DNA from 3 places in the Diaphorobacter oryzae DSM 22780 genome. Region 1 is predicted to be linked to each of the others. Evidence: predicted binding sites of a transcription regulator. Region 1 holds the regulator's gene; each other region holds the start of a gene.

Region 1 (10,358 bases):
AGCCTGAGGAATGCGCTCAGCATCAGCAATGCGACGAGCAGAAAACGAGCCACGACGCCCGCCTTGGCGACGGAGGTGCGTGTGGACAGCGTGGGGTGTGTGGAGCAATGAGTCATGCCCCGAATACGCACTACGTCACGGTTTATTCCATCCGCGTACCCAACTCAAGCGCCGCCGACTCAAGCGCCACACAGGCGCTGCATCTGGAGCAGTCCATGGCCGTATACGGAGTCGTGCCCCGGCTCTCCGAGGTCAGCCGCCTGCCCCAGCACCATGCGCCGCACGCTCGCGGGCGTTTGCCCCTTCCGGGTCAACAGGCTGGCAATGGCTGCGCTCACATGCGGTGCCGCAAACGATGTACCACTGCGGACTTCGCTGGTGCCGTCTGCATCGGCGGTGGCCAGTCCCACTCCTGGGGCGGCCAGGTCGACATGCGCTCCCCGCCCTGCACGGTGATAGACATGGCGTTCGCTGTTCACCGCAGTCACCGCGATCACGCCCTTGTACGCGGATGGATACTGCGGCGCTGCCTGCGGCCCCCGGTTGCCCACGGCCGCGACGGTCATGATCTGGCGTCCATGTACGCGATCCAAGGCGTTCTCCAGCAACTGGTTGGCAGCGCCGGCAAAGCTCATGTTGATCACCTTGACTCGCCGGGCAGCCAGCGCATCCAGCGCCGCCACAAGATCCCAGGCATCCATGCGTTCATCCCCCAGCTTGCCGCGATGGAACGCGTCCACCGCCAGCAGTCGCGCGCGCGGCAGCAGTCCTTGCAGCTCCCGCGTTTGCCCCACCAGCAAGCTGGCGACGGCGGTTCCGTGCTCCGGACTGGAGGCGCGCTGAGCGTCATCCCGCCCTGGTAGACCAAGAAGCTCGATGCTTGCACCGCGAAGTGAGGCGTGAGCTGGATCGACACGTGTATCAATCAGACCAATCGCCGGCGCCTGAGCGCACCGCCCCATGCGTTGGGGCCAACGCACCAGTTGATGGGCCACGGGTCCTGACGCATCCGTGCTGCTGCGGTAGTAATGGTTGTGGTCGACAAGCAGCTTGCTGTCTAGCGCCCTGACCTCGGATGTCGCATCGCCCATCAGGGCATGCAGGGGCACGCGAAGGAGCGTGACTGAGCGCCCCAGCAGGGCATTGTGACGTTGACCGAGCAACACATAGCCGCGCTGCTGTAGCGCCGCGAGTTGAGGCGAAGTCAGGCCGGCCACCACGATTTCACGAAATGCCTGGTCCATCTGATGCGGCGCCAGGGCATCTCCCCCACCGCCGTCTGTACCACCGGTGGCACCGCCGCCGTCGCCGCCATCACCGTCGTCGGCAAGCACTGCAACGCCCTGCGAGAAACCACCGGGCATCCAGGACAGCAAGGGCGCCAGCATCAGTCCCAGGCATAGACAAGTGCGACAAGCGAAGCGTGCAAAAAGCATGGTGTGGCAGCAGGATTTTCAGGGGGGCAGATAGACTCCGCCACCAACGTTGGACGAGCCCGTTTATTCCCACGGAATAAATTGCCAGCGCGCGCGTCTACACATCCATCTGGCAGCGCCATGCCGCAAGGATCTGGCAACAAGAACAGGAAAAAAGGGCCGCAATCATGCAACACAACCTGGGGGCGGCATTGGTGGATGCCTTGCCCCGACTAAGGCGATATGCACTCGCTTTAACACGCAATGGCGACATGGCCGACGATTTGGTGCAGAGCGCCTGTGAGCGCGCACTGGGGGCGGGTGGACCTGGTGACGTGGACACACCGCTGCTTGCCTGGCTATTCACCATCATCCGCAACCTGTGGCTCGACCGCCTGCGTCGGAAGCAGACGGAGGGAGTGCAGGCCGATATCGACGAGCATGCCGAGTCTTTGGCGGGTACAGGCGGCGAGGATCAGCGCGTGGATGCGCGACGCCGGCTCGAGCGAGTGCAGCACGCGCTGGACCGACTGTCCAGCGAGCAGCGCGAACTCATCCTGCTCGTTTGCGTGGAAGAGCTTTCCTACAAAGAGGCAGCGACCGTCACCGGTATACCCATGGGCACCGTGATGAGTCGTCTTGCGCGCGCACGGATCAAGCTCGCGGAACTGGCGGGATTGGCGCAGACAACGGCAGATGCCATCTAGACATCGTGAGAGGTCACACAGCTTATGACTGAAATACATTGGAGTGACGAGCAGCTCGTTGCCTATGCCGACGGCGAACTGCCAGCTGCCGAACAAGCAGCCTTGGAAGCGGCAATGGAGCGCGACATGGCGTTGGCCGAGCGCGTGGCATTGATGTTCGAGACCCGCGAGTTGAGCCGAGAGGTCTTTGACGCCCAGCTCAAGGACACGCCCGTGCCGGCGGCCCTTCTGGCCTCCGTCCAAGCCATGGTTGAGCAAGATCGCGCACAAAAAGAGCGTGACACGCCCGCTGCCAGCAGCGCACGCCGTGCACCGCAACGCACGCCCTGGTGGCGTCAACTGGCACAGCGGCTGTCGGACTATGCGTTGCCTGCCGGAGCATTTGCGTCGGTCGCTGCAGGCGTACTCGGCTTCATGTTGGGAACGGGTAGCCAAGCCCCGGTCGGCACGCTTGCGGCTGTCGGGGCCACGGTGCCGCCCTCACTGGCAGCGCTGCTGGGAACATTGCCTGCAGGGCAGTCATCGCCTCAGTCCCCTGCCGTGACTGTGGTGGGCAGCTATCGCGATGCTGCGGGCACTTTGTGCCGGGACTTTTCAGTGAGGCCCGATGACAAGGATCGGGTGGAGGCTGTGGCCTGCCTCATGGGCGATGGTCAATGGCGTTTGCGCTTTGCCGCCTTGGCCGATGATGGCGCCAATGGGTTCACGCCGGCCTCGACAGACTCCGCCGTCGAGAGCTACCTGAAAAGCATCGGTGCGGAGGAGCCCCTGGATCCGGCCCGGGAGCGGGAGGCCTTGGCATCAGCCAGCCAACGCGTTCCCTAGAAAAGAGATCTGCATCCAGGCTGGATGGAATAAATCATGAAGTCGCGCGTCAACGACACAGACCCGGCACTCGCCACCGCGAGCCGGGCCTGCAATCTGTCGCCAGTGATGACCGCTCCATGCCCCATCGATCCTCACCATCCAGCCTCATTTGTCCTAAACGCCGTACCGCGAACATCGCCGTCGCGATCGTTGCCATCCTGGCAATGACCGGCTGTGCGAGCGCTCCTCAAAAAGCGGTTCTATATCCACAAGGCCGTAGCCAGGCAGCCCAGGAACGCGCCAACCATGCGCTGCAGGCGTGTGAACGCCGAGCTCAAAACGACGTGGGTCGCAATGACCGCAATCTCGCCCAAGGCAAGACTGGCCGAACGGGTAAAGCCATCCTGACGGAAGGCGCTGCAGAAGCGGCCGAGGCCGCCACTTCCGGCTTGATCAAGAACTCTGGCGACCTGTTGCGAGGAACGCTTGCCGGCGGCGTCGGAGGTTTGGTCGGCGCAGCAGTCAAAGTGGGCGCCGGCTGGAACAAAGCCGATCGCGTGTACGAGCGCTATGTTGAACAATGCATGAAAGACCGGGGGCACATTGTGCTGGGGTGGCGCTGAGGTTTTTCCTCGCTAGATGCATGCCCCATCGGTTTCTGCACTTGCTACCGCCGGTCTGAGTCGCCTTTGTCCCGGTGCTTTTGTGAATCTCCGGCAAGATGCCGTAGGACTTTGGTGCGTGGCATCAGGCTCATGGGGGCAGAAGTGGACGGCTTGAGGCCTTAAAAAAGCCCACCGGCGGTGGGCTTGGCAGGCTGGAAAATGGCCTCAGCGTCCCTGTGCCTTCATCTGGTCGCAAGCCTGCTTTTGCTGTGGCTTGCTCATGCTGGCCCAGCGTGTCTTAAATTCACCGGAAAATTGGGCGTAGCTGCGGTCGTATTCCGCGGGGGAGGCCTGCATATCCTTGATGGCGGCGGCACGTTGGTTCGCCCGCGCGGTCTCCACGTCCTTTGCACTCATGTGACCGCAAGACTGGGCCAGTCCGTTCATGCTGGCCGCGAGCCGCACCACCCCCGCCAGCAGCGCTTTGTCGGGGTTATCTTCGTCATTTGCGTAGGCCATCCCGGCCGTCAATGCCAGGGCTACAGCCAGAGCTGTCTTCATTCCTCTCAGTCCTTTCCCTCTTGTTGACCCGCTTTAACGGCGAGCGGGCACAAGAGGATGGTAAGCGCGTGTACTTGTCGCAGCGTGCAACAAGTTGCAACGCGGACTGTGAGGATTCTCTGGCGCAGTCTAGTGGCAGGCCTGCTGGCTGTTCACGATGCGCTTGAGGGCGTCGGTGTCCACGATGCGCACATGGCGCTGTTTGACCTCGACGATTCCTTCCTCCACGAACTTGGAGAAGGTGCGGCTCACGGTCTCGAGCTTGAGACCCAGGTAGCTGCCGATTTCCTCGCGTGTCATGCGCAGCACCAGTTCGGACTGAGAAAATCCACGAGCATGCAGTCGCTGCACCAGATTCAGCAGGAAGGCGGCCAGGCGCTCTTCGGCACGCATGCTGCCCAGCAAAAGCATGACGCCATGCTCGCGGACGATTTCGCGGCTCATGATCTTGTGGACATGGTGCTGCAGTGCCGTGACCTCACGCGATAGTTCTTCGATACGGTCGAACGGCATGACGCAGACCTCGGCATCCTCCAGCGCCACGGCATCGCAGGTATGCCGGTCGCTCACGATGCCGTCGAGGCCGATGATCTCGCCGGCCATTTGGAAACCGGTGACCTGATCGCGGCCGTCTTCTGTTGCAACACAGGTCTTGAAAAAACCGGTGCGGATCGCAAACAGGGAGGCAAAGGGCTCGCCGTTGCGAAACAACGTGCCGCCCCGTTTGACCTTGCGGCGCACGGCCACGATCTCATCGATGCGTTTCAATTGCTGGTCATCCAATCCCAAGGGCATGCACAGTTCGCGCAGATTGCAGTTGGAGCAAGCAACTTTGATGGATTGCAGGTTGGTGTGCATGGGGACCCTGTTCATGTCGCGAGCTTACCTCTGAAAGCCATTGAGGCAGGAATATCGCAGGCCGTTGAAAGACTTTGAGCCAAGGTCAAATTGTCGCTATGCGGACCTTGTGAGCGCTTGATCAATGTCAAGGACGCTGGAGTGACTCTACGGCACAGTGCATGGCAAATGCAAGGAACCCCCGCCATGACAGTCATTACAACTGAGCTTTTGCGGCGCTTTGACGTCTCTGGGCCACGCTACACCTCCTACCCGACGGCAGACCGTTTCGTGGAGGCGTTTGGCGAGAGGGAGTACATCCTGGCGCTTCAACAACGCCGTGTGGGCTCGGTGGCGAAGGCGATGCCGCTTTCGCTGTATGTTCACATCCCGTTTTGCGAATCCCTATGTTACTACTGTGCCTGCAACAAGATCATCACCAAGCACCCGGAGAGGGCTGAGGCCTATCTGCGCTATCTGAGCCGCGAGATTGATCTGCACACAGCCCATTGCGGCGTGGGACAGCATGTCAGCCAGCTGCACTTTGGCGGGGGGACGCCCACCTTCCTGTCGGACGATGGCCTGCGTGAGCTGATGGGCATGCTAAAGCGCAGTTTCGTGCTGGTTCCGGGAGGAGAGTATTCGATCGAGGTGGATCCTCGGACCGTGGATGAACAGCGGTTGGCCTTGCTGGCTGAACTGGGCTTCAACCGATTGAGCTTTGGTGTGCAGGATTTCGATCCCGAGGTGCAGAAGGCGGTCCACCGCGTGCAGCCTGCGGAGCAGGTTTTCGCCCTCGTGGAGAGTGCGCGCAAGCTGGGTTTTGAGTCGGTGAATGTGGACCTGATCTACGGATTGCCGCGCCAGACGCCGGAGTCTTTTGACCGTACGCTGGAGCAGGTGACCCAACTGCGGCCGGACCGTATTGCACTCTATGCCTATGCGCATCTGCCGGAGCGCTTCAAGTCGCAGCGGCGCATCGTATCGGCAGAGTTGCCCATGGCATCGGCCAAGGTGTCGATGCTGGCGCGCTCCATCGATGTGTTCATGAAGGCCGGGTACGTGTACGTGGGCATGGACCACTTCGCGCTGCCGGAGGATGCACTGGCCGTGGCCAAGCGCCAGGGCCGGCTGCACCGCAATTTCCAGGGGTACAGCACCCAGCCCGATTGCGATTTGATCGGGTTGGGCGTCTCGGCCATTGGTCGTGTGGGCGCCACATACAGCCAAAACGTCAAGACGCTCGACGAATACTACGATGCCATCAACCACGGGCATCTGCCGGTGGCGCGGGGGCTGGCGTTGACGCGGGACGACCTGGTGCGCCGCGCGGTCATCATGGCCTTGATGTGCCAGGGGGAGGTGTTGTTCGAGCCCTTGGAGCAATCCTGGCTGATTGATTTTCGCCGCTATTTCGAGACGGAGCTGCAGCAACTCGAGGAGATGGCAGGGCAGGGGCTTGTGAAAATCAACCCCGAGGGCATAGAGGTGACGCCCATGGGGTGGTATTTCGTGCGTGGCGTGGCGATGGTGTTCGACAAGTATTTGCAGGCCGACCGCAATCGAGCGCGTTTCTCGCGCATCATCTGACGCATGTTCCTGGCTCTGGTTTCGACGGCTTTCCTCATGGGTTTGATGGGGGGTGGGCACTGCCTTGCCATGTGTGCTGCCCCCTGTGGTGCGTTGACGGGACTGGGAGCGGCACCGGCCAGCAGCGAGAGAGTCGTGCAATGGATGCCGCGCGGCTCGGTTCTGCGGCGCAACCTGGGCTTCCATCTGGGGCGCTTGGCGGGATATGGCGCTGCGGGCGCATTGGCTGCTTTTGCCATGGAACGGCTGGCGTGGCTGAGCCAGAACAGTTCTGCCTTGCGCCCGGCGTGGAGCATGCTGCATGTGCTGGTGCTGGCGTGGGGGCTGTTGATGATGTTGCAGGCGCGGCAGCCTGCGTGGATAGAGAACGCCGGACGGGCTGTTTGGGGCAAGGTGAGGTCGCTGGTGTCGCAGCCCGGCGGACTGTTTATGACGGGGTTCGCCTGGGCTTTGCTGCCTTGTGGCTTGCTCTATACCGCGTTGCTCACGGCTGCCTTGAGCGGCAGTGTGCTGCGTGGGGCGCTATGCATGGTGCTTTTCGGCATTGGCAGCGGGATCTGGTTGGTGGCCGGGCCCTGGATGTGGGGGCAGTTTCGGGCCCGGGTGGGATCGGTGGGGGGGGCATGGGGCCCGAGGCTGGCCGGGTTGGTGCTCTTCTTGATGGGGGGCTGGGCCTTGTGGATGGATGTGGTACATGGACAACCCGCCCCATGGTGTCTGCCATGACGTGCACCCTGGTGACGTGAGGCGTGCGCATTTGTTGAATCTGTAACTTTCAGGCAACGCCAGTAACTGGTGATAATGGTTCAAAATGGTATGACTTTGGGGTGGAGCCCGCTTAGCCCAAACCAGCTGAAGTGAACCAATCCGTCTTGCTCGATATCGATGCGCTCCGTGTGGGCATGTTCATCCAACTGGATGTAAGTTGGATCAACCATCCCTTTCCGATGAGTAGCTTTCGGGTGTCATCGCACGAGCAGATCCGCACCTTGCGTGATCTTGGGGTCAAGTCCGTGCGCTATGTCCCCGCCAAAAGCACCTTCCCTTCCGAGCCAGAGCCGAGTGTCGACCGGCGAAATGGGGATGCCCAGCCGGACAATGGACTGGGGGGCTCATCTCCAGAGCACAAAGTGGATGCGGTGAGCCGGGAGCACAGGGCCGGAGCCGAACATTTGAGGCAGCAGAGCGCCTCGCCACAGAGCTGCAGCCAGCGCTACCAAGAGGCCACTACCGTCTACGCGGCAGTTTCTGCCAGGGCGCAGACTGCGCCGCAGCAGGCACGCGAACAGGCGGACGCCTTGGTTCAGGCATGTGTTGCGGAGTTGCTGGCGCAAGGGCAGTGTGCGGTGCGGTTGCTGGCAGACAGTTTAGGCCAGCGGTCGGCGGCCCATGCGGTGAATGTGATGGTGTTGGCTCTGCTACTCGGGCGCTCGCTGGGCATGAGTGCGGAGGGTTTGCACGGTCTCGGCTTGGCGGCGCTGCTTCATGATGTGGGCAAGGCAGCCCTGCCGGCGCATATCGGAGAGCCTGGGGCCATGCTCACGGCTTCGGACCGGCAGCGCTATGAAGACCACGTCGGGCTGTCGGTGGAGTTCGGGCAGCGCATGGGCTTGGCAAGCGATGTGCTTATTGCGATTGCGCAGCATCACGAGATGGCCGACGGTAGTGGGTTTCCACTGCGCCTCGTGGCCGAGGATTTGAGCCGAAGCGGTCAGATCCTGGCGCTCGCCAACCGCTATGACCGGCTGTGCAACCCGCTGCACGGTGCTCAGGCACTGACGCCCCACGAGGCGTTGTCGCAGATTTTTGCATTGCAGCGCGAGTGTTTTGACGCAACGGTGCTCGGGGCCTTCGTCCGCATGATGGGCGTGTACCCACCGGGCTCGATAGTGCAACTTGTGGATGGGCGTTTCGCCTTGGTGATGCTGGTGGACGCTTTGCATCCGCTGCGCCCCAGTGTCTTGCCGTATGAGCCAAGCGTGCCGCGCAGCGATGCACTATTGCTCGACTTGGCACAACGTGCCGAGCTGGGCATCCTTCGCAGTCTCAAGCCGGCGCAGTTGCCCCGCGATGCCCTGGACTATCTGCTGCCGCAGCCACGTATCTGCTATTTCTTCGAGCGAGCCGTGAGCCCGCGGCATTGCGAGGACCGCCCATGATGCTCGGCAAGCTGCCCGAGGAGGCATGGCATGCCATATGCAATGGTTTGGACTTGGCGGTTTGGTTGGTGGATGCACAGACGCTGCGGATAGTCCACGCCAATGCGGCGGCGGCGCGGCTGGTGGGGCGGTACGTGGCGGACATGGAGGGCTTGCCGGTGCAGGATCTCGCATCGGCGCCCGAAGACCAGATTTTCTGGAGCCAATCCGCGGCGGAGGTAGCCGCGGGCATCCATTCGCATACCCATGTGCGGCATAGGGGGAGCGGCGCGCTGGTGCCGGTGGACCGGCGTGTAATCTCTGTCAATGTGCCCGAGAGTGCTTCCGAAAACCAAGGCTGGCTGTTGCTGACGATGCTGGACCGTTCCGAGCATGAGGCATCCCGGCGCGAGCTGGAGGCCTTGCTGTCGGAACTGCGTGCAACGCTTGATTCCGCCGCTGATGGCGTACTGACCTGCAATCTGCATGGGGAGGTCCGCGCTTTCAACCAGCGCCTGGCCCAGATATGGCAACTGCCGCGCGAGTTGCTGCTGCGACGCGACGATGCTGCGATCAGGTCCCACATGGAGGCCCAGGTGCTGGATGGCGAGGCCTATCGTGCGCGCCTGGCCTCTATTGCGCAGGAGCCCATGCTGGAGACTACCGACATCCTGCGCCTGCGTAGCGGTGCCACGGTGGAGCAGAGATCCGTGCCTCAGCTCATTCAGGGGCGTCCTGCTGGGCGTGTGTATTCGTTTCGTGACATCTCCCGGCAGGCGGAGGTGCAAGCGGGTTTGCGCCTTGCGGCGCGGGTATTCGAGTCCAGCCTGGACGCCATCTTCATCGCCGACGAGCACCATGCCGTGGTGCGCATCAATCCAGGGTGCGAGCAGCTTTTAGGGGCATCTGCGGCCGCCGTGGTGGGCAGGCCGGCGACGACGCTGTTTGACTCTGGGCGTGGCGACGATGCATTCCTGGCACAGGTGCGGCAAGGTTGGGTGCAAGAGGGCTTCTGGGAAGGTGAGCTGTCGCTGCGCCGAAACGACGGGGGCCATTGTTCCGTTCAGCTTTCATGGGTGGCGCTCAGGGACGATGGCGGAGCCATCGTGCAGAGCATTGGGTTCATGCGCGATCTGACGTCGCAGCATGCCGCGCAGAAGCGAATCGAAGAGCTGGCATACAGCGATGCCCTGACCGGACTGCCCAACAGGGTGTTGCTGAACAAGCGGGTGACTGCGGCCATCGAGGCGGCGCGAGGCCAGGGCGACGGATTCGCCATCCTGTTCCTGGACCTTGATCGCTTCAAGATCGTCAATGACTCGCTGGGCCATCCTTTTGGCGACCGGGTGCTGAAACTCGTGGCGCAGCGACTGCAGGGCTGCCTGCGCCAGTCCGACATGCTGTGCCGCCTGGGTGGGGACGAGTTCGTCATCTATTTGCATGGTGCCGATGCGGCAGTTGCCGAGGCCGTTGCACGCCGGGTCCTGGACGAGATGCTGCGTCCCTTCATGCTGGATGAACTGGGTTTTTCCATCCAGTGCAGCATCGGAATGTCCCTCTATCCGCAGGACGGGGATTTGCTGGACGACCTCATCAAGCAGGCCGACACGGCCATGTACCGGGTCAAGGAGCGCGGCCGCGGCAGCTACGGCTTCTACCAGCCGCAGATGAGTGCCAATCTCCTGTCGCGCATGAAGA
Region 2 (10,358 bases), 450 kb from region 1:
TCGGTGCGGGCCAACGTGCGCACGGCGCAGGCGGCCACGCGGGGCATGGGGCCGGCGCTTGACGTGGCGTTTCGCGGCGGCGCCATCACCGGCATGCTGGTGGTGGGCCTGGGCCTGCTGGGGGTGACGGCCTTCGCGTGGGTGCTGGTGGGCAACGGCCGGCTAACCCCCACGGCCAATCTGCCGGCGCTGCTCAACCCGCTCATCGGCTTTGCGTTCGGCTCGTCGCTGATTTCCATCTTCGCGCGGCTGGGCGGCGGCATCTTCACCAAGGGCGCCGACGTGGGCGCCGACCTGGTGGGCAAGGTGGAGGCCGGCATCCCCGAGGACGACCCGCGCAACCCCGCCGTGATCGCCGACAACGTGGGTGACAACGTGGGCGACTGCGCCGGCATGGCGGCCGACCTGTTCGAGACCTACGCCGTCACGCTCATCGCCACCATGGTGCTGGGCGCGCTGCTGGTCGGCACGGCGCCCGTGGCGGCCGTGGCCTACCCGCTAGCGCTGGGGGCGGTCTCCATCATCGCCTCCATCATCGGCTGCTTCTTCGTGCAGGCCGGCCCGGGCATGAAGAACGTCATGCCCGCGCTGTACCGCGGCCTGGCCATTGCGGGCGTGCTCTCGCTCGTCGCCTTCTGGTTCGTCACCGCCTGGGTGATTCCCGACAACGCCCTGGGCGGCACGGGGGCGCAGGCGCGCCTGTTCGGCGCCTGCGCCACGGGGCTGGTGCTCACGGCCGCGCTGGTGTGGATCACCGAGTTCTACACCGGCACCCAGTACTCGCCCGTGCGCCACATCGCCCAGGCCTCCACCACCGGCCACGGCACCAACATCATCGCCGGGCTGGGCGTATCCATGCGCTCCACGGCCTGGCCGGTGCTCTTCGTGTGCGCGGCCATCATCGTGTCGTACATGCTGGCCGGCCTGTACGGCGTGGCCGTGGCCGCCATGTCCATGCTCAGCATGGCGGGCATCGTGGTGGCGCTGGACGCCTACGGCCCCATCACCGACAACGCCGGCGGCATTGCCGAGATGGCCGAGCTGCCCAGCAGCGTGCGCGACATCACCGACCCGCTGGACGCCGTGGGCAACACCACCAAGGCCGTGACCAAGGGCTACGCCATCGGCTCGGCGGGCCTGGCGGCGCTGGTGCTGTTCGCCGACTACACGCACAAGCTGGAGAGCTACGGCATGGCGGTGCGCTTCGACCTGTCGGACCCCATGGTCATCGTCGGCCTGTTCATCGGCGGGCTGGTTCCCTACCTGTTCGGCGCCATGGCCATGGAGGCCGTGGGTCGCGCGGCCGGCAGCGTGGTGGTGGAGGTGCGCCGCCAGTTCCGCGACATTCCCGGCATCATGGACGGCACGGCCAAGCCCGAATACGGCCGCGCCGTGGACATGCTGACCAGCGCCGCCATCAAGGAGATGGTGATCCCCAGCCTGCTGCCCGTGGCCGTGCCCATCGTCGTGGGCCTGGCGCTCGGCCCGCAGGCGCTCGGCGGCCTGCTCATGGGCACCATCGTCACGGGCCTGTTCGTGGCCATCAGCATGTGCACCGGCGGCGGCGCCTGGGACAACGCCAAGAAGTACATCGAGGACGGCCACCACGGCGGCAAGGGCAGCGACGCGCACAAGGCCGCCGTGACCGGCGACACCGTGGGCGACCCCTACAAGGACACGGCCGGCCCGGCGGTGAACCCGCTCATCAAGATCATCAACATCGTGGCGCTGCTCATCGTGCCGCTGGTGGTGAAGTTCCACGCGGGCTGAACAGAAAGCTATCAAAAAGAGAGCTGCCAGCGCTTTACCACTGGGCGCCAGAGGCCAGTTTGGCTTCAGCCCAGCGCGCCGCGCGCGCCTGCCGCACAATCAGGGCATGCAGCTCCACTACATTGCCAATGCGGGCGTGGCCTCGACCTCCGGGCGCACCATCGCCGTCATCGACCCCTCCGACGGCCAGCCCTACGACGAGATCCAGCGCGGCACGCCCGAGGACATCGACGCCGCCGTGCGCGCCGCGCAGCAGTGCTACGAAAGCGTGTGGCGCAAGCTGGCACCGGCCGAGCGCGGCCGCCTGCTGATGCGCCTGTCCCACAAGATCACCGAGCATGCCGAAGAGCTGGCCGCCATCGAGCAGCGCGACTGCGGCAAGCCCACCAGCCAGGCCCGCGCCGACGCCCATGCGCTGGCGCGCTACTTCGAGTTCTACGCCGGCGCCTGCGACAAGCTGCACGGCGAGACCATCCCCTACCCCGACGGCTTCAGCGTGCTCACCTGGCGCGAGCCCCATGGCGTGACCGGCCACATCGTGCCGTGGAACTACCCCATGCAGATCTTCGGCCGCTGCGTGGGCGGCGCGCTGGCCGCCGGCAACGTGTGCGTGGTCAAGCCGGCCGAGGACGCCTGCCTGTCCCTGCTGCGCGTGGCCCAGCTCGCGGCCGAGGTGGGCTTCCCGGCCGGCGCCCTGAACATCGTGACCGGCTACGGGCATGAGGTGGGCGACGCGCTGGCGCGCCACCCGGGCATCCAGCACATCAGCTTCACCGGCAGCCCCACGGTGGGCACGCTGATCCAGCAGGCCGCCGCCGAGCGCCACTGCCCCGTGACCCTGGAGCTGGGCGGCAAGAGCCCGCAGATCGTCTTTGCCGACGCCGACCTGGACGCTGCCGTGCCCATGATCGTCAACGGCATCGTGCAGAACGCCGGCCAGACCTGCTCGGCCGGCTCGCGCGTGCTGATCGACTCGCTGATCTACGAGCCCCTGCTTGAACGCCTGGGCAAGGCCTTCGAGGCGCTGCGCGTGGGCCCCGCGGCCATGGACCTGAACCTGGGCCCGCTGATCCGCCAGAGCCAGCAGCAGCGCGTGTGGGACTTTCTGTCCGACGCGCAGGTCGCCGGCATTCCCCTGGTGGCCCAGGGCACGGTGGTGGACGAGGCGCCCGACACCGGCTTCTACCAGGCCCCCACCCTGCTGCGTGACGTGCCGGCGCAGCACCGCCTGGCGCAGGAAGAGATCTTCGGCCCCGTGCTGGCCGCCATGGCCTTCCATGACGAAGACCACGCGGTGGAACTGGCCAACGGCACGCCCTTCGGGCTGGTGGCCGGCGTGTGGACGCGCGACGGCGCGCGCCAGTTCCGCATGGCGCGGCGCATCGCCAGCGGCCAGGTGTTCATCAACAACTACGGTGCGGCCGGCGGGGTGGAGCTGCCCTTCGGCGGCGTGAAGTCCAGCGGCCACGGGCGCGAGAAGGGCTTCGAGGCGCTCTACGGCTTCACCACGCTCAAGACCGTGGCCATCCGCCACGGTTGATCTTCGTGGCGGGCCGTGGCACCGCGGTGCCGGCCCGCCCCGGTTTGTCCCGCCTTTTTTGTTTCCCGCGTTTTTCCCATGCCCCTGTCGCCTCCCGTTCCCCGCACCGCCCAGCATGTCCGCCGCGTCACCTACCAGGGTTTCGAACGCGAGGATGGCCTATGGGACATCGAGGGCGAGCTGCACGACAGCAAGACCCACGACCTGCCCTCGCTGCGCGACCCCGCCCGGGTGCGCCGCGCGGGCGAGCCCGTGCACCACCTGTGGCTGCGCGTGACGGTGGACCGCCATCTGGTCGTGCGCGCCATCGAGTCCGCCATGGACTCCCATCCCCTGGCCGGCTGCTCCGAGGCCCAGCGCGCCCTGCAGGCCATGGTGGGCTGCAGCATGGTGCGCGGCTGGCGCCAGGCCATCCAGACGCACCTGGGCGGCGTGGCCAGCTGCACCCACCTGCGCGAGCTGCTGTTCAACCTGGCCACGGCCACGTTCCAGACCATCCATGCCGCGTTCAAGAGCGAGGGCGACGAGCCGCCGCGCCACCTGGGTCAGTGCACGGGCTGGGACTTCAACGGCGATGGCGTGAAGGTGCATTACCCGCAGTTCCACGGCCGCGCGCCGCTGCCGGCCAAGACGGCGGCCTGAACGCGCGAAACACTCCCAAAACAATAGCGCCCAACGCTTGATGCACAAGCACCAGGTGCTGTTTTTGCATCCAACCTGCCCGTCAGGCCGCGGCCGCGGTGGCCGCCGCCTCGTACTTCACGACCATGCCGTCCATGATCTCCAGCATGCGCTCGCTGGCCATGGCCACGTTGCGCACGCCGCGCGGGTCGGGCGTGCGCACCAGGGCAGCCTCGTAGAACACCCACTGCGCCTCGCCCGCCTGCAGGTCGGCGCGGATAGCGCCGGTAGTTGCCGGCGCCTGGGCCAGCGCGGACAGCGTGCGGCGGAACTCCTCGACGTCCAGCCGGCGCTGCTCCTGCACCGTTGCATCGTCCAGGCCCGCCGCCACCAGGCAGTAGTTCTTGGCCAGCCGCTGCGACAGCATGCGCTGGCGCCCGGCCAGGTTTACCAGCCTGTCGCCCGCGGAGCTGGACTGCCGCTCCAGCGCCTCGGTCAGCAGATCCGCGGCCACCAGCACCTGGTTGGAATGCCGGGATACGTCCGCCAGCCCCTCGCGGCTGAGGGGGCGCGCCAGTGCGGCGTCGAAGGCGTCGAAGCTGCGGTGCAGCGGGGTGAGCAGCGCGGCCACCTCGGCGCCCCAGCCGCCGCGGTCCAGCTCCTCGAAACCCGCGGCCGCCAGCTTGCGTGACGTGCCCAGTGCCGCCTGCGCCCCCTTGGCCTCCACGTCGAGCAGCAGCAGCGCATAGGCCTTGGCCATGCGCTGCGACAGCGCGCGAAAACGCGCGGCGCGGTTGATGGCGGCGGCCAGCGGCGCCCGGGGCGCGGCCCAGGCGGGTCCGCCCAGGGCCAGCCCGCCGCCCACTGCGGCGCCAAGGGCCAGGAAGGCGCGCCGCCGTGCGGCGGTGGTCACAAGGGAATGGCTGGGCAGGGGCATGCGATGGTCTCCAATGGTTGTGCGAAATTCATGCGTGGCCGCGGTGCGCTGCACCCGGGTGCGTCAGGTGCGCGGGGTCAGCCCAGCACGTCCTGCAGGGCGACCTCGTACAGCGAGGTGAGGCTGTCCATGACCTCCAGCAGGCGTTCGCTGGTGGTGGCCACCGCCTCCAGGCCGCGCGCGTCGGGCTGGCGCTTGAGGGCCGCGTCGAAGAACAGCCACTGGGCCTGGCCCAGTTCCAGCGCCGAGCGGATGGCGGGGGTGGAGATGGGCGCCTTGGTCAGCTGCGCCAGGGCGCGCTGGAACTCGTCGGCGTCACCCGCCACCTGCTCGCGCACGGCGCGGCCGTCCAGGCCCGCGGCCGTGAGCGCGTAGTTCTTGGCCAGGCGCTGCGAGAGCATGCGCTGGCGCCCGGCGGTGTTCACCAGCCGCGCCGTGGGCGCCTGGGCCAGGCGCTCCAGGGCCTCGGTGGCGGTGTTGGCGGCCGCCATCATCTGGTCGGCCTGGGCCGACACGGCATGGAAGCCCTCCTTGGAGGGCGCCTGGGCGGTGAGCGCATCCAGGCGGTCCGCGTTGCGGCGCACGTCGCCCAGCAGGCGCGCCACCTCGGGCGGCCAGCTCTGGCGGTCCATGTCCTCGAACCCCGAGCGCACCTGGCGGCGCGTGTGCTCCAGCACCTCGCGGGCGCGCTCGGGCGCCACGTTCAGGTGCAGCTGGCCATAGGCCTTGGCCGCGCGCTGCGACAGCGCCCGAAAGCGCGCGGTGCGGTTGATGGCCGTGGCCAGGGCCATGCGCGCCTGGGCCGACAGCGGCAGCGCCGGCACCAGCAGCACGGTGGCCAGCGCGCGCACGGCGGTGCGGCGGCCCCGGCGGCAGGAGGCGGAGGAAGAAGGGGTGGGGTGGGGGCAAGGGTTGTGCATGCGTCCGATTCTCAAATTGCCCCCCTGCACCGCCACTGACCCTTGTCAAATGGCAGCGCTGTCCCGCCTGCGACAGCGGATTGACACACATCAATTTGCCCGCCTCTCGCCATACCCCTACGGCGTCCATGGGGCACAATTTGGCCATGGCTGAACGTGTCATTCCTCTCGTGGACCAGCGCAGCATGGCGCTGCTGCCCACCGTGCCCGCCGGCGCAGATGCCATGCCCGCCACCGGACTGCTGCAAGACATGTTCGGGCGGCCGCTGCGCGACCTGCGCATCAGCGTCACCGACCGCTGCAACTTCCGCTGCGGCTACTGCATGCCCAAGGAAGTGTTCGACAAGCACTACCGCTACCTGCCGCACAGCGACCTGCTGAGCTTCGAGGAGATCACGCGGCTGGCGCGCCTGTTCATGGCGCATGGCGTGCGCAAGATCCGCCTCACGGGCGGCGAGCCCCTGCTGCGCAAGGGCCTGGAGAACCTCGTCGCCCAGCTGGCCGAGCTGCGCACCCTGGACGGCCGCACGCCCGACCTCACGCTCACCACCAACGGCTCGCTGCTGGCGCGCAAGGCGCGCGCGCTCAAGGCCGCGGGCCTGCAGCGCGTCACCGTGAGCCTGGACAGCCTGCAGGATGCGGTGTTCCGCCGCATGAACGACGTGGACTTCCCCGTGGCCGAGGTGCTGGCCGGCATCGAGGCCGCACAGGCCGCGGGCCTGGCCCACATCAAGGTCAACATGGTGGTCAAGCGCGGCACGAACGACCACGAGATCCTGGCCATGGCGCGCCACTTCCGCGGCACGGGCATCACCCTGCGCTTCATTGAGTACATGGACGTGGGCGCCACCAACGGCTGGCGCATGGACGAGGTGCTGCCCTCGGCCGAGGTGATCGCACGCCTGCAGTCCGAGCTGCCGCTGGTGCCCCTGGCCGCCCAGTCCTCCGGCGAAACCGCCAAGCGCTGGGGCTACACGGGCGCCGACGGCCGCCACGACCCGTCGCTGGGCGAGGTGGGCGTGATCAGCAGCGTCACCCAGGCCTTCTGCGGCGACTGCAACCGCGCCCGCCTGTCCATGGAGGGGCGGCTGTACCTGTGCCTGTTCGCCTCGCAGGGCTGGGACCTGCGCAGCCTGCTGCGCGGCAACGCCAGCGATGCGCAGGTCAGCGCCGCCCTCGCCCACATCTGGCAGGGCCGCGGCGACCGCTATTCCGAACTGCGCGCCAGCCTGCCGCCCGACGCGGGCCAGGGCCAGCGGCGCGTGGAAATGAGCTACATCGGCGGCTGAGCGGGCCGGGGCGCCGCACCGGCGCCGCAGCCCCCCGCCGTCCTCGACACGCCCCATGATCGACACCCACGACATCACAGGCCTCCTTCTCGCCGGCGGGCGGGGCTCCCGCATGGGCGGGGTGGACAAGGGCCTGCAGCCCTTTCGCGGCCTGCCGCTGGCGCAGCACGCGCTGGCGCGGCTGCTGCCCCAGGTGGGCCATGTGGCGATCAACGCCAACCGCAACCTGCCGGCCTACGAGGCGTTCGGCCTGCCGGTCTGGCCCGACGGCCTGGCCGGCTACGCTGGTCCGCTGGCGGGCTTCCTCACGGGGCTGGAGCGCTGCACAACGCCCTGGCTGCTGACCGTGCCCTGCGACACGCCGCTGTTCCCGCCCGACCTGGCCGCGCGCCTGGCCCGGGCCGCCGAGCGCGAGGGCGCCGACATCGCCATCGCCTCCGCCCCCGAAGCCGACGAGAGTGGCGCCATGCAGGTGCGCCCCCAGCCCGTGTTCTGCCTGCTGCGCGCGTCGCTGCGCGAGAGCCTGGCCCGCTTCACGGGCGACGGCGGGCGCACGATCCACCGCTGGACCGCCCTGCACCCCTGCGCCGTCGAGCCCTTCGACCAGCCGGGTGACGACGGCCACGCCTTCTACAACGCCAACACCCTGGCCGAACTGCAGGCCCTGGAAGGGCTGCACGCCCGCCCTCCAGCCCGGCCCACGGCCCCTACCCCATGAAGACCATTGACCAGATCGCCGCCGAACTGCAGGGCTACGACCCGCAGTCCCTGCGCGCCGCCGACGTGAACGCCTTTCTGGAGCGCCTGGTGGCACCCGTCACCGAGACCGAGCAGGTCGGCATCTTCGACGCCCTGGGCCGCGTGCTGGCGCAGGACGTGGTGTCGCCCATCAGCGTGCCGCCGCACGACAACTCCGCCATGGACGGCTACGCCTTCGACGGCGCGCAGCTGCAAGCCGGCCAGCCGCTGCTGCTGCGCCCCGTGGGCCCCACGGCCTTCGCCGGCACGGCCTGGGCGGGCGACGTGGCCGCGGGCGAGTGCGTGAAGATCATGACCGGCGCCATCATGCCCGCCGGGCTGGACACCGTGGTGCCGCAGGAGTTCACCACCACCGAAGCCGACGGCACCCTGCGCATCGCCGCCGACGTGCTGCGCCGTGGCGACAACCGCCGGCTGCGGGGCGAGGACCTTCTGCAGGGCCGCGTGGCGCTACCAAAAGGAGAGCTTCTGACGCCCGCCGCCATGGGCCTGGTGGCCAGTCTGGGCCTGAAGACGGTGACCGTGTACCGCCGCCTGCGCGTGGCGTACTTCTCCACGGGCGACGAGATCCTGACGCTGGGCGAACCGCCGCGCGAGGGCGCGGTGTACGACAGCAACCGCTACACGGTGTTCGGCCTGCTCACGCGCCTGGGCGTGCAGGTGATCGACCTGGGCGTGGTGCGCGACGAGCCCGCGCTGCTGCTGGCGGCCTTCCGCCGTGCGGCCGCCGAGGCCGACGCCGTCATCACCAGCGGCGGCGTGAGCGTGGGCGAGGCCGACCACACGCGCAGCATGATGAAGCAACTGGGCGACGTGGCCTTCTGGCGCATCGCCATGCGCCCGGGCCGGCCCATGGCCGTGGGCCGCATCCGGCCAGAAATACAAGCCAAATCGGCACCTGACGCCCATCCATCAAGCGCGAATAGCTACCAAAATAATAGCAATGTAACCACATCGGGCGGCAGCGTGCTGTTCGGCCTGCCGGGCAACCCGGTGGCCGTGATGGTCACCTTCCTCGCCTTCGTGCGGCCCGCGCTGCTGCGCATGATGGGCAGCACGCGCGGCGCGCCGCCCCTGCTGCGCGCCACCAGCACCGAGGCCATGCGCAAGAAGGCCGGCCGCACCGAGTACCAGCGCGGTCTGGTCACCACGGCGGCGGACGGTTCGCTGCAGGTGCGCACCACCGGCAACCAGGGCTCGGGCGTGCTCAGCTCCATGGTGCAGGCCAATGGCCTCATCGTGCTGCACCACGGCCAGGGCCATGTGGCCCCGGGCGACCTGGTGGATGTGATGATGTTCGACGGCGCGATATAAGGCGCGCGCCCCACGCAAGGATCGCCATGCCCTTTGCCGCCACCCACCTGGCCACCCCGCCCACGCGCGAGGCCGTGGACCGGCTCCCGGGCGCCGCCGTGATTGAGTTCGGCACGCCCTGGTGCGGCCACTGCCAGCGCGCCCAGCCGCTCATCGCGCAGGCGCTGCAGGACCGCGCCGAGGTGCAGCACCTGAAGGTGGAAGACGGCCCCGGCCAGCGCCTGGGGCGCAGCTTCGGCGTGAAGCTCTGGCCCACGCTGGTCTTTCTGCGCGACGGCCAAGAGGCCGCGCGCCTGGTGCGCCCGCAGACGGCGCAGAGCATTCTGGAGGCCGTGCACAGCATCACGGCCGGCGCCTGAAGGCGCCCGCGCTCAGCGCCCCAGTGCCTGCTCCACGCCCTTGTTGGCCAGCGCGTCGGCGTGCTCGTTGCCCGGGTCGCCCGCATGGCCCTTGACCCAGTGCCACTCGATGCGGTGACCCGCCTGGTGCGCCAGTTCGTCCAGGCGCTGCCACAGCTCCACGTTCTTCACCGGCTGGCCGCTGGCCGTGCGCCAGCCCTTCTTCTTCCAGCCGTGGATCCACTCGGTGATGCCCTGGCGCACGTACTGGCTGTCCAGGTACAGCGCGACCTGGCAGGGGCGCTTGAGCGCCCCCAGCGCCTGGATCACGGCCATCAGTTCCATGCGGTTGTTGGTGGTTCCCAGCTCGCCGCCAAACAGTTCCTTTTCCAGCGTGCCCGAACGCAGCACCGCCCCCCAACCGCCGGGGCCCGGATTGCCCTTGCACGCACCGTCGGTATAGATCACCACCTGATTCAAAAAAAGCTCCCAAAAAACAAAAAGCCCGCCCTTCAGGGCGGGTTGTCGGCGCCGGCGCGCTGGCGCCGCGCCACCTGCACCTGCGCGGCAGCCGCCTGCGGCGCCTTGCGCCAGGACGGCTCCAGCAGGCGCATGCCCTGCACGCGCTTGACCGCGACGATCACATAGGCGGCCCCGAGTATCGGCCACCAGCGCGCCCCCAGGCCGTCCATCCAGTCATAGCGCTGCAGCCAGCGCTGGCTGGTCACCGCGGGCCGGTAGCAGCCAAAGCTCACGGACTCCAGCTCGAAGCCCAGCAGGCGCAGCCAGTCGCGCAGGCGGCCCGGCGCGAAGAACTCCCCCACGTCCGGCAGGTACGGCTGCCAGCCCGCGCCGCAGCGCTGGTACAGC
Region 3 (10,358 bases), on a different contig from region 1:
CTTGTACACTGCAGTCTGCGCGCTTCGGCAGCCCACCCATGCCAAAGCCAGCAAATGGCGACGGATGCGGCTTTTTTGCTTGAAATCCCCGAACCTGCACCCAAGTGCCGCGCGTACCCATTCCAAATTTCAACCGTAGCCGACATGTCCGACATCCAGAACCCCGCCCCCGAAGAGATCGAAGCCGCGATGGCCGCCAATGCCGCCGACGAACTGGCCCGCCTGCAGGGCGAGCTGGCCGAACTCAAGGCCAAGAGCACCGACCTGGCCGACCAGTTCCTGCGCGCCAAGGCCGAGGCCGAGAACGCCCGTCGCCGCGCCGATGAAGAAGTATCCAAGGCGCGCAAATTCGGCATCGAGAGCTTTGCCGAGAGCCTGCTGCCCGTGTGCGACAGCCTGGACGCCGCCCTGTCCATCGAGAACGCAACGGCCGAGCAGCTGCGCGAAGGCTCGGACGCCACGCTGCGCCAGCTGCTGTCGGCCCTGGAGCGCAACAAGGTGGTGGTCGTGAACCCCGCCGCGGGAACGAAGTTCGACCCGCACCAGCACCAGGCCATCAGCATGGTGCCCGCCGAGCAGGAGGCCAACACCGTCGTCTCCGTGCTGCAAAAGGGCTACCTGATCGCCGACCGCGTGCTGCGCCCGGCCCTGGTCACCGTGGCCGCCCCCAAGTAATAAATTCCGCCCCCGCTTGAAGACGGGCAAGTTATCCACAGTTACTGGCTATCCAGACATTTCAGACATCACGGAGAAAAACATGGGAAAGATCATCGGCATTGACCTGGGCACCACCAACAGCTGCGTGTCCATCATGGAAGGCAACACCACGCGCGTGATCGAAAACAGCGAGGGCGCACGCACCACGCCTTCGATCATTGCCTACCAGGACGACGGCGAGATCCTCGTCGGCGCCTCCGCCAAGCGCCAGGCCGTCACCAACCCCAAGAACACCATCTACGCCGCCAAGCGCCTGATCGGCCGCAAGTTCGAGGAAAAGGAAGTGCAGAAGGACATCGACCTGATGCCCTTCACCATCACCAAGGCCGACAACGGCGACGCCTGGGTGGAAGTGCGCGGCAGCAAGCTGGCCCCCCCGCAGATCAGCGCCGAAGTGCTGCGCAAGATGAAGAAGACCGCCGAGGACTACCTGGGCGAGCCGGTCACGGAAGCCGTCATCACGGTGCCCGCCTACTTCAACGACGCACAGCGCCAGGCCACCAAGGACGCCGGCCGCATTGCCGGCCTGGAAGTCAAGCGCATCATCAACGAGCCCACGGCCGCGGCCCTGGCCTTCGGCCTGGACAAGCAGGAAAAGGGCGACCGCAAGATCGCCGTCTATGACCTGGGCGGCGGCACGTTCGACGTGTCCATCATCGAGATCGCCGACGTCGATGGCGAAAAGCAGTTCGAGGTGCTCTCGACCAACGGCGACACCTTCCTGGGCGGCGAAGACTTCGACCAGCGCGTGATCGACTACATCATTGACGAGTTCAAGAAAGAATCGGGCGTCAATCTCAAGAACGACGTTCTGGCCCTGCAGCGCCTGAAGGAAGCCGCCGAGAAGGCCAAGATCGAGCTGTCCTCGTCCGCCGCGACCGACATCAACCTGCCCTACATCACGGCCGACGCCTCGGGCCCGAAGCACCTGAACATCAAGCTGACCCGCGCCAAGCTGGAAGCCCTGGTGGAAGACCTGGTCGAGCGCACCATCGCGCCCTGCCGCACGGCCATCAAGGACGCCGGCGTTTCCGTGTCCGACATCCATGACGTGATCCTGGTCGGCGGCCAGACCCGCATGCCCAAGGTGCAGGAAAAGGTGAAGGAGTTCTTCGGCAAGGAACCGCGCAAGGACGTGAACCCCGACGAGGCCGTGGCCGTCGGCGCCGCCATCCAAGGCCAGGTGCTGTCGGGCGACCGCAAGGACGTGCTGCTGCTGGACGTCACCCCGCTCTCCCTGGGCATCGAAACCCTGGGCGGCGTGATGACCAAGATGATCACCAAGAACACCACGATCCCGACGAAGTTCGCCCAGACCTTCTCGACGGCCGAGGACAACCAGCCCGCCGTGACCATCAAGGTGTTCCAGGGCGAGCGCGAAATCGCCAGCGCCAACAAGCTGCTGGGCGAGTTCAACCTGGAGGGCATCCCGCCCGCATCGCGCGGCACGCCGCAGATCGAGGTGAGCTTCGACATCGACGCCAACGGCATCCTGCACGTGGGCGCCAAGGACAAGGGCACGGGCAAGGAAAACAAGATCACCATCAAGGCGAACTCGGGCCTGTCCGAGGACGAGATCCAGAAGATGGTGAAGGACGCCGAGCTCAACGCCGCCGACGACAAGAAGAAGCTGGAGCTGGTGCAGGCCCGCAACCAGGGTGAGGCCGCCGTGCACACCGTGACCAAGAGCCTGTCCGAGCACGGCGACAAGCTGGACGCCGGCGAAAAGGAAACGATCGAAGCCGCCGTGAAGGACCTGGAAGCCGCCCTCAAGGGCGAGGACAAGAACGCCATCGACGAGAAGACCACCGCGCTGATGGCCGCCAGCCAGAAGCTCGGCGAGAAGATGTACGCCGACAGCCAAGCCGCCCAGGGCGCGGAAGCCGCTGCCGCCCAGGCTGGCGCCGCTGCATCCGCCGGCGCGGCGGCGCAGGACGACAACGTCGTGGACGCCGAAGTCAAGGAAGTCAAGAAGGGCTGATCGCGCAAGCGCCCCGACTGCCCTGCCGCCGCGCCGGGCCCCGCCACACCGGGGTTCGCGCGGCGTTCCTGCTCCAACCGGCCTGAAGAGTCCCCATGTCCAAAAGAGATTTTTACGAGGTCCTTGGCGTTCCCAAGAACGCCTCGGACGACGAGCTCAAGAAAGCCTATCGCAAGCTCGCGATGAAGTACCACCCTGACCGCAACCAGGGTGACGCGGCCAAGCCCGCCGAGGAAAAGTTCAAGGAGATCAAGGAAGCCTACGAGATCCTCTCCGACGCGCAAAAGCGTGCCGCCTACGACCAGTACGGCCACGCCGGCGTGGACCCAAACATGCGCGGCGGCATGGGCGGCGGCCCCGAGGGCTTCGGCGGCTTCGCCGAGGCCTTCGGCGACATCTTCGGCGACATGTTCGGCAACGGCGGCGGCGGCGGGCGCGGGCGCGGCAGCCGCCAGGTCTACCGTGGCAACGACCTGTCGTACGCCATGGACGTCACGCTGGAAGAGGCCGCCAAGGGCAAGGAAGCCCAGATCCGCATCCCGACCTGGGAGAGCTGCGACACCTGCCACGGCAGCGGCGCCAAGCCCGGCACCAGCGCCAAGACCTGCGGCACCTGCCAGGGCAGCGGCGCGGTGCAGATGCGCCAGGGCTTCTTCAGCGTCCAGCAAACCTGCCCGCATTGCCGCGGCACGGGCAAGATCATTCCCGAGCCGTGCATGAGCTGCCACGGCCAGGGCCGCGTCAAGAAGCAAAAGACGCTGGAGGTGAAGATCCCCGCCGGCATCGACGACGGCATGCGCATCCGCTCCACCGGCAACGGCGAGCCAGGCACCAACGGCGGCCCGCCAGGCGACCTGTACATCGAGATCCGCATCAAGAAGCACGACATCTTCGAGCGTGACGGCGACGACCTGCACTGCGAAGTGCCCGTGAGCTTCATCACCGCCGCGCTGGGCGGCGAGATCGAGGTGCCCACCCTGCAGGGCAAGGCCGCCATCGACATTCCCGAAGGCACCCAGGCCGGCAAGCAGTTCCGCCTGCGCGGCAAGGGCATCAAGGGCGTGCGCGCCAGCTACCCGGGCGACCTGTACTGCCACATCGTGGTGGAAACGCCCGTCAAGCTCACCGAGCACCAGCGCAAGCTGCTCAAGGAGCTGGACGAGTCGCTCAAGAAGGGCGGCGCCAAGCACTCGCCCTCCACCGAAAGCTGGACGGACCGGCTCAAGAGCTTCTTCAGCTGATGCACACACAACAACGGCCCGCAACGCGGGCCGTTGGTCCATCTGGCCCCGGCCCGATCAATCCCGAGTCATTCATTCAGGATTAACCGTGCGCCGTTGACAAAGATCAGCGCCAGGGTCTTTTCCAAACCCTAAGGTACGCAGCCTGTGTGACGCCAGGGCGCGTACCCTTACCGGAACGTACCGCCCGGCAGCTCGCACGCCAGCCAGCCGAAAGAGCGTTCCCGTGATCGACCCAGCCAGCCCTCCGCCATCTGCCACAGCCACCACGCCCCCTGAACTGGTCTGCCCCGCGGGCAGCCTGCCCGCACTCAAGGCCGCCATTGACGGCGGCGCCGACTGCGTCTACCTGGGCCTGCGCGACGCCACCAACGCGCGCAACTTCGCGGGCCTGAACTTCGACGAAGCCGCCATCCAGAATGGCATCGCCTACGCGCACCAGCGCGGCCGCAAGGTGCTGCTGGCGCTCAACACCTACCCGCAGGCCAGCAACCCCGGGCCCTGGCGCGCCGCGCTGGACAAGGCGGCCGCCTGGGGCATCGACGCCGTCATCCTGGCCGACCCCGGCCTGATGCGCTACGCCGCCGAACGTCTCCCGCAACTGCGCCTGCACCTGTCGGTGCAGGGCTCGGCCACCAACCACGACGCCATCAACCTGTACCACCAGCAGTTCGGCATCCAGCGCGCGGTGCTGCCGCGCGTGCTGTCGCTGGAGCAGGTCAAGCAGGTGGTGCAGCGCACGCCGGTGGAGATCGAGGTGTTCGGCTTTGGCAGCCTGTGCGTGATGGTCGAGGGGCGCTGCGCGCTGTCTTCCTACGCCACGGGCGAATCGCCCAACACGCACGGCGTGTGCTCGCCGGCCAAGTTCGTGCGCTGGCAGGAGACGCCCAAGGGCCTGGAATCGCGCCTGAACGGCGTGCTTATCGACCGCTACGGCAGCGGCGAGAACGCCGGCTACCCCACGCTGTGCAAGGGCCGCTTCGACGTGGGCGACGAGAGCAACTACTACGCGCTGGAGGAGCCCACCAGCCTCAACACCCTGGAGCTGCTGCCCCAGCTCGTGAAGATGGGCGTGCGCGCCTTCAAGATCGAAGGCCGCCAGCGCAGCCCCGCCTACGTGGCGCAGGTCACGCAGGTATGGCGCGAGGCCATCGACCACTGCATGGCGCAAGGCCACCTGTACGCGCCCAAGACCGCCTGGATGGCCAGCCTGGACCAGGTGGCCGAGGGCCAGCAGCACACGCTGGGCGCCTACCACCGCCCCTGGAAGTGAACACCATGAAACTCGCCCTCGGTCCGCTGCAGTATTACTGGCCGCGCGACACCGTTTTTTCCTTCTACCAGGTCATGGCCGAAACGCCCGTGGACGTGGTCTACCTCGGCGAGGCCGTGTGCTCGCGCCGGCGCGAGCTGCGCCAGAGCGACTGGATCGACATCGCGCGCATGCTGCGGGACGCGGGCAAGCAGCCCGTGCTGTCCACCATGACGCTGCTCGAATCCACCGCCGACGTGGCCGCCATGCACAAGATCGTGCGCGATGAGGAATTCCTCGTCGAAGCCAACGACATGGGTGCCGTGCACAACCTGGCGGGCCAGCGCCCGTTCGTGGCCGGCCCGCAGCTCAACCTGTTCAACCCCGACGCCCTGGCCTGGATGGCCGGGCTGGGTGCGTGCCGCTGGGTCATGCCGCTGGAAATGCGCCAAACCGACCTCGCCGCGCTGCAGCAGCAGCGGCCTGCGGGGCTGGAAACCGAAGTCTTCGCCTACGGCCGCATGCCGCTGGCGTTCTCGGCGCGCTGCTTCACCGCGCGGCACTACAACCGGCCCAAGGACGACTGCGGCTTCGCCTGCATCGAGCACCCCGACGGGCAGTTGCTGCAAACGCGCGAGGCCGAGGGCTTTCTGGTGCTCAACGGCATCCAGACCCAGTCGGCGCGCGTGCACAACCTGCTGCAGGACCTGCCGGCGCTGCGCGCCCTGGGCGTGGACCTGCTGCGCCTGTCGCCGCAGTCGCAGCACATGGCCGAGGTCATCGCCGCCTTTGACGCCGCACGCCACGCCGCGCAGCCCGACCCCACGGCGCTGGAGCGCCTGCTCCCGCTGATGCCCGCCGCGCCCTGCAACGGCTACTGGCACGGCCAGCCCGGCCTTGACCTGATTGAACCCGCGCACGCCTGATTGGGAGCCCCCATGACCACCACCCCGCCCGCCCCCTTCACCCTGCCGCGCCCCGTGGGCGCCGTGCTCGCGCGCCTGCCCGCCTACCCGGGCTCGGTGCTGCTGGTCACGGCCATCAACCTGGCGCTGGCACGCCACCTGCCCGACGATGTGAAGGCGCTGCTGAAGGGCAAGCGCCTGTCCATCCGCGTGCGCGACGCGCGCCTGGCCTTCGACTTCGCCTGGACCGGCCAACGCTTCACGCCCAGCGCGCCTCAGGCCCAGCCCGACCTGGCCATCAGCGCCAACGCGCAGGACTTCGTGCTGCTGGCCCAGCGCCGCCAGGACCCGGACACCCTGTTCTTCAACCGCCGCCTGGTGATGGAGGGCGACACCGAGCTGGGCCTGGTGGTGAAGAACGCGCTGGACGCCATCGAGCTGCCCGTGCTCGACCCGGCCCACTGGTCGCCGCGCGCCGTGCTGGCGCGCCGGGCGCCGCACCTGGCCCACCTTGCGCGCCAGCTGCCGCCGCTGCCCCTGCCGCCCTTCCGCGGAGGCCGCCCATGACCGAGCCCGCCCCCGCCGACAACCAGCCGCTGGTGTATTCCTGCTCGGGCTGCTCCAGCGCCGCGCAGCTGGCCAACCATGTGGCGCTGCGGCTGGACCGCCATGGCGTGGCCGAGATGTCGTGCATTGCCGGCGTGGGCGGCGACGTGCCCAAGCTGGTCCAGCTCGCCCACTCGGGCCGCCCCATCATCGCGCTGGACGGCTGCCCTCTGGTGTGCGTGCACAGCAGCCTGGCGCGCCACGGCATCGCGCCCGCGCGGCACTACCAGTTGCACCAGTACGGCGTGAAAAGGCGCGCCCATGAGGACTTCGACCCCGACCAGGCAGCCGAGGTGCTGGCGCGCATCGAGGCCGACCTGCGCGCGCAGCCGCTGCGCCCCGCCGCCGCGCAAGAGGCCGCCCATGGCTGAGCCCGCGCGCCGCGTCATCGTCGGCATCTCCGGCGCCAGCGGCGCCGTGTACGGCGCACGCCTGCTGCAGGCGCTGCAGGACATGCCGCATGTCGAATCGCACCTCGTCGTCTCGGGCGCCGGCTGGCGCAACCTGCAGCACGAACTGGACATGGACCGCCCCAGCGTCGAGGCCCTGGCCGACGTGGTGCACGACCTGGACAACGTGGGCGCCAGCATCGCCAGCGGCTCGTTCGCCGCGCAGGGCATGGTCATCGCGCCCTGCTCCATGCGCACGCTGGCGGCCGTGGCCCACGGCCTGGCCGACAACCTGCTGACCCGCGCGGCCGACGTGACGCTGAAGGAACGCCGCCGCCTGGTGCTGATGGTGCGCGAATCGCCGCTGCACCTGGTGCACCTGCGCAACATGGCCACGGTGACCGAGATGGGCGCCATCGTCTGCCCGCCCATGCCCGCGTTCTACCAGCGCCCCACCACCGTGGGCGAGATCGTGGACCACAGCGTGGCGCGCGCGCTGGACCTGCTGGGCATCGAGAACGCGCTGGCCCCGCGCTGGCAGGGGCTGCCGCCAAACTCCTGATTTGATAGCTACTCACGCTTACCCAGAAAGCGTCAGAGGCCAATTTCATTCAAATATGCATTACCGCGACCTGCGCGACTTCATGGCCCAACTGGAGGCCGCGGGCGAGCTGCGCCGCATCACCGCGCCCGTATCGCCCCACCTGGAAATGACCGCGCTGGCCGACCGCGTGCTGCGCGCCGGCGGCCCGGCGCTGCTGTTTGAAAACCCCACGGGCCACGCCATGCCAGTGCTGGCCAACCTGTTTGGCACGCCCGGCCGCGTGGCGCGCGCGCTGGGCGTGGCCGGGCTGCCCGAGATCCGCGCCTTTGGCGAAGTGCTGGCGCAGCTCAAGGAGCCCGAGCCGCCGCGCGGCGTGAAAGACCTGTGGGGCAAACGCGACCTGCTCAAGACGCTGTGGAGCATGGCCCCGGCAGAGGTGCGCCGCCCGCCCTGCCAGCAGGCGGTGTGGGAGGGCGACGACGTGGACCTGACCCGCCTGCCCATCCAGCACTGCTGGCCCGGCGACGTGGCGCCGCTGGTCACCTGGGGCCTCACCATCACGCGTGGGCCGCTGAAGAAGCGCCAGAACCTGGGCATCTACCGCCAGCAGCTGCTGGGCAAGAACCAGCTCATCATGCGCTGGCTGTCGCACCGCGGCGGCGCGCTGGACTTTGCCGACCACTGCCGCCTGCACCCCGGCCAGCCCTACCCGGTGGCCGTGGCCATCGGGGCCGACCCGGCCACCCTCCTGGGCGCCGTCACGCCCGTGCCCGACACGCTGTCGGAATACCAGTTCGCCGGCCTGCTGCGCGGCGCCCGCACCGAAGTCGCCCCCGCCCTGGGCGTGCCGCTGCAGGTGCCGGCCAGCGCCGAAATCGTGCTGGAAGGCCACATCCACCCCGACGCCAACCACCCCAGCGGCTGGCAGCACGCGCTGGAAGGCCCCTACGGCGACCACACCGGCTACTACAACGAATGCGCCGAATTTCCCGTGTTCACCGTGGAGCGCATCACGCTGCGCGAAGACGCCCTGTACCACAGCACCTACACCGGCAAGCCGCCCGACGAGCCCGCCATGCTGGGTCTGGCGCTCAACGAACTGTTCGTGCCGCTGCTGCAGCGCGCCTTCCCCGAGATCATCGACTTCTACCTGCCGCCCGAGGCCTGCAGTTACCGCATGGCCGTGGTGCGCATCCGCAAGGCTTACGCCGGCCACGCGCGGCGCGTGATGATGGGCGTGTGGAGCCACCTGCGCCAGTTTCTGTACACCAAGTTCATCGTGGTGGTGGACGAAGACGTGGACGCGCGCTCATGGCCCGAAGTCATCTGGGCCCTGACCACCCGCATGGACCCGGCGCGCGACACGATGCTGATCGAGCACACGCCCATCGATTACCTGGACTTCGCCTCGCCCGTGGCCGGCCTGGGCAGCAAGATGGGGCTGGACGCCACCAACAAATGGCCCGGCGAAACCCAGCGCGAATGGGGGCGGCCCATGGCCATGGACGCCGCCGTCAGCGCGCGCATGCACGCACTGGCGGATCAGTTGAGGTTGTAGCCTGCTGCTGTCGGTGGCGGCTTCCTGAGCTTGCTGCGTATTGCCCTCACGCGTGGTCGCCCAGTCCCGTACTTCGCAGCCACCCGCCGCAGCGAGGTGACGAGCGATAAGCGACCCCAAAGCATGCATTGCCGGACGTGGAGTTGCTTTGGGAACGCGCGTCTTACTTCAAACGCACCTCGACATGAACAAAACCTGTGGAATCCGCGGTGTCGGCCACCTCAATAAACGGCTGAGCGCGGACAAGTTCATTGAGCTTCTTGAACCCATAGTTCCGTGGATCAAACGAGCTATGTGTTTTACCAAGCAGGCTACCTACCGTAGCCAAGCGCGACCACCCGGTCTCTCGAGCAGTCTCGCGGATCGCGTGAGAAAGTAGATCCTTCAATTCAGGCACATCTGGTAACTGCAGTGCGGCCGCTGCAGTGCCTGTCGGCTTCTTCAAAACCTCAAAGAATATGAACTTGTCGCATGCTGCGATGAATGGCTCTGGTGTTTTTCGTTCACCAAGACCGTAAACGGTCTTGCCGGCCTCGCGCAACCGAGTCGCTAGCCGAGTGAAATCACTATCGCTCGAGACCAAACAAAACCCATCCACGTTTCCTCCATACAACAAATCCATCGCGTCGATGATGAACGCCGAGTCTGTCGAGTTCTTGCCTGTGGTGTAAGAAAACTGCTGCACAGGCTGGATCGCATGGCGATGAAGGCACGCTTTCCATCCCACCAAATTCTGAGTGGTCCAGTCTCCGAAAGCCCGCTTCACTGTGGCCGTCCCGTATTTCGCCACTTCCTCTAGCAACTCCTTCGCCACGCTCGCAGAAGCGTTGTCGGCGTCAATGAGCACCGCTAGCCGTAGAACATCTGAATTGGCCAAGTCCGTTTACCTCCGAGTTGCAAATGCATCAATAGCAAGCTCGAGCTCGCAGAATGGAAATTATGCTTGGTGCTTTACGTGGAAACGAAGTCCGCCACCGATAGGTGTCAAACGCACGTTGAACGTGCTCGCCCTGTCACAAGGTCATGTCACCGAGCCGGCTGACCAATATCAAACGGCATACGTCGCGCTCCCGTCAAGCGCTTCCGATTTTTGGCCCAAAAGCCATAACAAACGCTTGCAGAGAACGCGCCGGCCAGATGGCGCGATGGCGTTCCGCCCCCCGTT

What was found. The regulator FNR, encoded in region 1, switches genes on or off when oxygen is low (the NO sensors DNR and NnrR bind a similar motif). The targets are predictions, from matches to a motif close to TTGATNNNNATCAA.
Region 2: a site for FNR is predicted at 5,869-5,882, ahead of BP68_RS02515 (type IV pili methyl-accepting chemotaxis transducer N-terminal domain-containing protein). Genes of this name have one in related genera too.
Region 3: a site for FNR is predicted at 4,036-4,049, ahead of ubiU (ubiquinone anaerobic biosynthesis protein UbiU). Genes of this name have one in related genera too.

The regions. Positions count from the first base shown of each region.
Region 1 is NZ_JCANUL010000001.1:94,219-104,576, forward strand. It holds gene BP68_RS00470 (SLC13 family permease) at 1-53, opposite strand, end outside; gene BP68_RS00475 (S8 family serine peptidase) at 180-1,388, opposite strand; gene BP68_RS00480 (RNA polymerase sigma factor) at 1,604-2,122, shown strand; gene BP68_RS00485 (RT0821/Lpp0805 family surface protein) at 2,147-2,947, shown strand; gene BP68_RS00490 (hypothetical protein) at 3,067-3,552, shown strand; gene BP68_RS00495 (hypothetical protein) at 3,760-4,095, opposite strand; gene fnr (fumarate/nitrate reduction transcriptional regulator Fnr) at 4,225-4,968, opposite strand; gene hemN (oxygen-independent coproporphyrinogen III oxidase) at 5,140-6,522, shown strand; gene BP68_RS00510 (sulfite exporter TauE/SafE family protein) at 6,526-7,248, shown strand; gene BP68_RS00515 (cyclic di-GMP phosphodiesterase) at 7,425-8,681, shown strand; gene BP68_RS00520 (sensor domain-containing protein) at 8,681-10,358, shown strand, end outside.
Region 2 is NZ_JCANUL010000001.1:546,255-556,612, forward strand. It holds gene BP68_RS02495 (sodium-translocating pyrophosphatase) at 1-1,770, shown strand, start outside; gene BP68_RS02500 (aldehyde dehydrogenase family protein) at 1,877-3,310, shown strand; gene BP68_RS02505 (DUF2889 domain-containing protein) at 3,389-3,952, shown strand; gene BP68_RS02510 (type IV pili methyl-accepting chemotaxis transducer N-terminal domain-containing protein) at 4,035-4,868, opposite strand; gene BP68_RS02515 (type IV pili methyl-accepting chemotaxis transducer N-terminal domain-containing protein) at 4,946-5,788, opposite strand; gene moaA (GTP 3',8-cyclase MoaA) at 5,935-7,077, shown strand; gene mobA (molybdenum cofactor guanylyltransferase MobA) at 7,133-7,795, shown strand; gene moeA (molybdopterin molybdotransferase MoeA) at 7,792-9,150, shown strand; gene BP68_RS02535 (thioredoxin family protein) at 9,177-9,509, shown strand; gene rnhA (ribonuclease HI) at 9,522-9,968, opposite strand; gene BP68_RS02545 (class I SAM-dependent methyltransferase) at 10,001-10,358, opposite strand, start outside.
Region 3 is NZ_JCANUL010000012.1:92,068-102,425, forward strand. It holds gene grpE (nucleotide exchange factor GrpE) at 145-675, shown strand; gene dnaK (molecular chaperone DnaK) at 758-2,698, shown strand; gene dnaJ (molecular chaperone DnaJ) at 2,794-3,939, shown strand; gene ubiU (ubiquinone anaerobic biosynthesis protein UbiU) at 4,166-5,212, shown strand; gene BP68_RS16295 (U32 family peptidase) at 5,218-6,117, shown strand; gene ubiT (ubiquinone anaerobic biosynthesis accessory factor UbiT) at 6,130-6,663, shown strand; gene BP68_RS16305 (putative zinc-binding protein) at 6,660-7,073, shown strand; gene BP68_RS16310 (UbiX family flavin prenyltransferase) at 7,066-7,653, shown strand; gene ubiD (4-hydroxy-3-polyprenylbenzoate decarboxylase) at 7,709-9,193, shown strand; gene BP68_RS16320 (NYN domain-containing protein) at 9,357-10,070, opposite strand.